DNA from 2 places in the Sporosarcina sp. FSL K6-2383 genome. Region 2 is predicted to be linked to the other one. Evidence: riboswitches for the same ligand, from Rfam matches in the RefSeq annotation. Region 2 holds a riboswitch; the other holds the start of a gene.
The links. A riboswitch is a leader RNA that binds a small molecule or an ion and turns the genes downstream of it on or off. The one in region 2 is predicted to bind cobalamin.
Positions count from the first base shown of each region.

Region 1: another riboswitch for cobalamin. It lies ahead of metE (5-methyltetrahydropteroyltriglutamate--homocysteine S-methyltransferase); the one in region 2 lies ahead of MKZ10_RS04685 (ABC transporter substrate-binding protein).

Region 1 is NZ_CP152017.1:2,993,727-2,997,153, reverse strand. Features, by position in the region: gene metE (5-methyltetrahydropteroyltriglutamate--homocysteine S-methyltransferase) at 1-2,003, opposite strand, end outside; cobalamin riboswitch at 2,146-2,294, opposite strand; gene MKZ10_RS14970 (ABC transporter substrate-binding protein) at 2,733-3,427, shown strand, end outside.
Region 2 is NZ_CP152017.1:896,244-899,670, forward strand. Features, by position in the region: gene MKZ10_RS04680 (DNA topoisomerase III) at 1-1,195, shown strand, start outside; cobalamin riboswitch at 1,363-1,567, shown strand; gene MKZ10_RS04685 (ABC transporter substrate-binding protein) at 1,746-2,744, shown strand; gene MKZ10_RS04690 (iron ABC transporter permease) at 2,707-3,427, shown strand, end outside.

The sequences.
Region 1 (3,427 bases), 1.6 Mb from region 2:
GAAATAACGTCTGCATCAAGTCCGCTGATGGAGTCGATGAAGTCATTGAATTCACAGTAGCACATATGCGTATGAATTTGCGTTGTATCTTGTACGGACGCTGTTGCTAGTCTGAATGCGTTGATAGCCCATTCTAGATAGTCACTCCACTCCGATTTTTTAAGTGGCAAGCCTTCACGCAGAGCAGGTTCGTCGACTTGAATGATGTGGATACCGGCAGCCTCCAGTGCTTCAACCTCTTTACGCAATGCAAGCGCAATCTGATACGTGACGTCTTTCCGTGAAATATCGTCGCGTACAAATGACCAATTCAAAATAGTGACAGGCCCTGTCAGCATTCCCTTCATCGGTTTGTCCGTCAAGGATTGAGCATAGACTGATTCCTCCACTGTCATCGGATCGATGAATGTCACATCACCGTAAATAACTGGTGGTTTAACACAGCGAGAGCCATAGGAAACGACCCAAGCCTTTTCAGTGAAGACAAAGCCGCCCAATTTCTCTCCGAAATACTCAACCATATCTGTCCGTTCGAATTCACCGTGAACGAAGACATCCAGTCCAATATCCTCTTGAATATCAATCCACTGTTTGATTTCATCACGTACGAAATCGCGATATTGTGCATCTGTTGATTCACCTTTACGCCATTTTGTCCGTGCGCGACGAACTTCTGGTGTTTGCGGGAAGCTACCAATTGTGGTTGTCGGTAGCAGAGGCAAATTGAATGTTTCTCGTTGTTTGTCGCGACGTTCCTTAAATGGAGAATTTCGTTTACTATCTTGTTCTCCGATGTTTTGTACGGATGCCAACAAATCAGGGTGATTTCTTGCAGGCAAGTCCGCAAGATTTTGACGGGCAGTTATACTTTCTACCACTGCATCAGTAATAGCTTGCTTACCTTCACGTACGCCTTTTGCTAGTGTTGTGACCTCCACAAGTTTTTCATCTGCAAAAGCGAGCGCAGCTTTAATCGTTGCGTCTAGCTTTACCTCAGATTGTACCGTGACGGGAACGTGAAGTAGACTGCTTGAAGACTGTACCCAAATGCGATCCACTGGCACAAGTTGTGTTAATGTATCGAGTAATGCTACTTTTTCCCGCAAATCAGCACGCCAGATATTGCGTCCATCGATTAAACCAGCCGCAAGTACTTTATCCGCCGGGAATCCGTGTGCTTGCAAATGTTCAAGGTTTTTCTCAGCACCTTGTGCAAAGTCAAGGCCAATCCCTGCAACAGGAAGGGCAACAACCTCTTCATAATGCTCAATGGCCTCAAAATATGTTTGTAATAGAATGTTGGCATTTGGAGCTTCGACGCTTAGTTGTTTGTAAATTTCAGTAACTGTTTGAATATCTTCTTTCGTTAGAGATGTGGAAAGAATAGGTTCTTCAAGCTGAATCCATTGCGCTCCTGCCTCTGCTAATTCGTTCAAAATTCGGCTATATAGAGGAACTAATTGCAAAATGAACGCTGGAATATCTTTTTTCGCATAGCCTTTTGATAGCTTTAAAAACGTATACGGTCCGATTAAGACAGGTTTACCGTCAATGTCTAATTTTTCTTTCGCCTCCAGATAGGCAGTAAGGGGTTTGTTCTCTGTTAATACTAGTTTTTTCTTGCTATATTCAGGAACGATATAATGGTAGTTCGCATTAAACCATTTAGTCATTTCTGAGGCAACAGCCCCATCATTACCACGTGCAATGGAGAAATACGTTGCAAGCGATACATCACCGCCAGACCAGTTAAAGCGTTCAGGAATCATACCAAACATGACAGCCGTATCGAGCATCCTATCGTACAAAGTGAAATCACCGACAGCAATAAGGTCGATTCCTGCGTCTTTTTGTTTTTGAAGACGTTCTAGACGAAGTTTTTCAATTTCCTCGAGGAATAGACCTTCCTCCAATTTCCCAGCCCAAAAGGCTTCGAGTGCTTTTTTCCATTCTCTATTGCCCCCGATATAGGGGTATCCAACCGTACTACTGACAATTGACAAATCGTTTCGTCTCCTCTTTTTGTGAAGTAACGAAGTGTTTAAATAAGGAAACAAAAAAACACTTCTAACGAAGGTTAGAAATGTTTACGCAGAATATAAATAGAGATGCGTTGTCATCCTAACACTCCCTATCGACCGTAGGGTAGAGCGTCGCAAAAAAGGCAGTTATCTGGCTTCAGCAAATTTACTGTTACAGTGGCGGGACCGCGCCGGATTATGGTTTCACCGGCTTCACTTTTAAGATCTGACAAAAGCATGTGTTATCAGACCACCTATTTCTATTGCTTTACTATGGAATTGTCGATGTATTCAAAGTTATCACGTATCTACTGTTCTGTCAAACTGAATACAAAGGATTGTCAAATGTTCCGAATGTATGAAAAACAATCAAGGTATCAACAAGTTAGGTGGCAAGTTGGCAGGTATGATTCTACAATAAATTTATATCTATGTTTCCCTTTTTGTATAAATATATTAAATGATTCACTCGTAAATTTAACTATTTTTATAATGATTTTAACTGTATTATTGCCAGCAAATTGCCGATGTGGGTTTGCAATGACTTGGAAACTCCTGTATTATTAAAAACTATAAATTAGACAGATAGATTTTTTTGAGGTTTCCCTATTCAGTTTTGGGGGAATAGGAGCCACGATAAACCAAACAGTTAGGGGGAAGTATGTTTATAACGTCTAATTTAAAAAAGATGAAAAGGGGTAACAATTTCTAATGAAAAAAATTACGATCTTTCTCTCAATTTGTATGCTTTTAATTCTTTCCGCGTGTAGTGGGGAGACAAGTAAAGACAGTATTAAAGTAATCCAATTTGCTGATGCCGGTTGGGATAGCATTCGTGTCCACAATAGTATTGCCCAACTCATTGTTGAGGAAGGCTATGGTTATGACACAGAAGTAACAAGTGGTACGACGGCTGCAACAGTTCAGTCATTGGAGAAAGGGGATATTAATGTCTATATGGAATTATGGACAGATAATATCAAAGAAGTTTATGAGGCAGCAATTGAAAAAGGAAATATTGTTAATGTCTCTACTAACTTCGCCGACAATTCACAGGGGTTATACGTACCGACATATGTCATTGAAGGGGATGCAGAAAGAGGGATTGAGCCAATCGCACCGGATTTAAAAACGGTTGAAGATTTAGCGAAGTATCCCGAAATTTTCCAAGATCCAGAAGATAAAAGTAAAGGACGTATTATTGGTGCTCCCTCTAGTTGGACGGTTAGTGAACATCTAGAAACGAAGTTGCAAACGTACGGCTTGGATGAGCAGTATAATTATTTGGCACCAGGATCAGATTCTGCAATTGTGGCATCACTAGTAGGTGCTTACAAAGAAGGTGAACCATGGATAGGGTATTATTGGTCTCCGACGTGGGTGACTGCAAGTTACGACTTAACATT
Region 2 (3,427 bases):
TACGCTGAAAGAGCGTATTAAAGCTGTGGATATTGGGCCATATCGCAAAGCGGTTAACACGCTACTGCGTTCAGGAGCGGTTAAACCACAGAAGGGTGTTATCGACGATAAGCGTGTGTCGGATCACCATGCAATCATTCCGACAGAGGAAACGCCAATTCTACAAAATTTATCAGATAAAGAACAGCGTCTCTATGATTTAATTGTTAAACGCTTTCTGGCCGTGTTCTTTGGTTCGTTCCGTTTTGATCAGGTCACAGCGGAATTTGCAGTTGGTGGAGAAATGTTCAAGGCAAAGGGCCGCACGATTACAGATGAAGGTTGGAAAAAGGTTTATTCGACGGATGAGGAAGAAGTCGATACAGATACACTTCCTTCATTTAAAAAAGGTGATGAGGTGAGTATTCGTGCCATTGTGATGACGGATGGAAAAACGAAACCACCTGCTCGTTTTAACGAAGGAACATTGCTTGCGGCGATGGAAAATCCTGCACAGTTTATGCAAGGTGAATCTAAAGAGCTGATCAAGACGATTGGTGAAACGGGCGGACTGGGAACAGTTGCGACACGTGCGGATGTCATTGAACGATTATTCAATTCGTTTGTGATGGAGAAAAAGGGTAACGATATTTACACGACGTCAAAAGGACGTCAGCTGCTTGAACTTGTTCCGGAGGATTTAAAATCACCGGCATTGACGGCAGAGTGGGAGCAAGGGCTGACGAAAATCGCCAACGGTCAGATGAAAAAAGCTGCCTTCATGAAGGATATGATTGCTTTTTCGAAGCGTACTGTAACAGAAATTAAAACGGATGACAAAAAGTTCAAGCATGATAACGTCACGGGGAAAACATGTCCAGATTGTGGAAAACTTTTACTAGAAGTCAATGGCAAGCGTGGCAAAATGCTTGTTTGTCAGGATCGTGATTGCGGTCATCGTAAAAATGTATCGACATTAACGAACGCAAGATGCCCAGTTTGTAAAAAGAAATTGGAATTGCGTGGGGAAGGCGATGGCAGGATTTTCGTCTGCAAATGTGGTCATCGTGAAAAGCTGTCGGCATTCGAAAAACGCCGTGCAAACTCGGGTGGCAAGAAAGCTGATAAACGCGACGTTCAAAAATACATGAATAAGCAGGAAGAACCAGAAGATACAGCAATGGCAGATGCGCTGAAAAAATTATTTGAAAAATAAATAGCGTTACGAATGATAAAAATGGGTGTTCTTTCAGTTGTAAATCGACTGGAGAGCACCTCTTTAAAATGAAAAGTAAGGAGCTAAGTGTATGAATACTTTTGAAACGTAGTTTACTTACCGCCAAATCTTCTATATACTTGGTACGGAATACATAACATTAAAAAAAGAATAATTGAGAAATAGGTTTTTTGAATGGTTGAAAAATAACTGTTTAAAACGAAGAGGGAAGTTGGTGTGAATCCAACACGATCCCGTCACTGTAAGCGTTTATGGCGACTAAAGAAAATCCACTGTGCATATTGCATGGGAAGGAATTAGTTTGCCGATGAGACGTAAGTCAGGAGACCTGCCTATTTTGATTTTAAGCTTCCTCGAGGAAGGGATGTTTAAAGTGTTTTATCATCTTATTTGGGTATGGCTTCATGATGGAGTTTTCCCAGATGAATCTCTTTTTTTGTTGTAAGAGATTTGTTGATAACGCTTTTCTCTGTGCGCCTTCTTCTAAAGAAGAGCGCTTTTTTTGATGTCAAAAAGAGGAGAGATTATATTGAAGGATTTATTTCAAAGATGGGTTTTTTTAAGTTTTGTGTTTGTTTTTATGCTTGCTATTTTGACAGCGTGTGGCACAGATAATGGTTCGACTGGTACAGTGCAAGGTGAGGGTACTGATGAAGGGGCAGCTAAGGTTACTGGAGAAGTCATCGAAGCGTTTCCAGTTACCATTACGGACGATGCAGGCCGAGAAGTGACAATAGAGAGCGAACCACAATCGATTGTGTCGATTCAAACGAGCAATACAGAAATTTTGTATGCACTTGGTGTAGGCGAACGCATGATAGGTGTTTCCGATTACTGTAACTATCCCGAAGAAGCGTTAAGCGTACAAAAAGTGGGTGGCCAGGATATGGATGCGGAGCTTATTCTTTCGCTCTTACCTGATATTGTTTTTGTCACGACGTACCATCACGATACGCATGGCAATATTCTGAAGCAATATGAGGAAGCAGGCATTACAGTCGTTGTGACGGGCAGTGCTTCAACTTTTGATGATGTTTATAAAACGATGGGTATGATTGCGCAGGCAACGGGAACGTCTGAAAAAGCAGATGAAATCATTGACGACATGAAAGACCGACGTGCAGCAGTTGAAGACAAAGTAAAAGGGATTACAGATAAAAAGAAAGTATGGGTAGAAGTTGCCCCTGCTCCAGACATTTTTACAACAGGGCAAAATACATTCATGCATGAAATGTTGGAAGCAATTAACGCAACAAATGCTGCTGAAGATCAAGATGGTTGGGTGAAGATGACAGAAGAAGAGATTGTACAGTTGAACCCGGATGTCATTATTACGACATATGGTTACTATATTGACAATCCAGCTGAACAAGTTTTAGCACGCGATGGTTGGGCAGAAGTAACTGCGATAAAAAATGAACAAGTATTTGATGTAGATAGTGATACGGTCACTCGCCCAGGACCTCGTTTGATTGAAGGAGTAGAGACGCTTGCAAAGATCATTTATCCGGAAGTTTTTGGGGAGTAAGATTGGCTGGCTTTACTTACTAAGTATTGGGTTTGTGCTGTGTACGCTGTTACTTGGTCTATTCATCAGCAGCGTACAGTTTCCGATCATGACTATTTTGCATATTGTGTTGGATAAATCATTTGGTATTGGTTGGCTTGAAAATATTCCGCGTAATGAAGAGTTGATCATTTGGAATATTCGACTGCCACGGGTTTTACTGGCCCTTTGTGTCGGCGCTTCGCTTTCGTTAGCGGGTGCCGCATTTCAAGGGCTTTTACGTAACCCGTTAGCGGATCCCTATACAATCGGTGTTTCGTCAGGTGCTGCCTTAGGGGCGGTATTTGTTCTATTTTTTCAATTCACGATTATTGGTCTTGGGAGTTTTACATTACCAGTCGTCTCAATTGTTAGTGGATTTATTACGCTTATGATTGTTTTTGGATTAGTTCGTTTGAGCAGCAGGAGTCTTGCGATTGAAACGATTGTCTTGGCAGGAATTATCGTTGGCTCATTTATCGGTTCAATTACATCACTGCTCATTTCCTTAGGTGATAAGGATTCGATGACGCAAATTATGTATTGGCTTTATGGCAGTGTAGGGATGAGAGGATGGAGCCACGTTCAGCTTGTTGTGCCATTTATGATTATTGGGACGATTATTTTACTCATGCATTATCGTGAATTGAATGCGCTTGCACTTG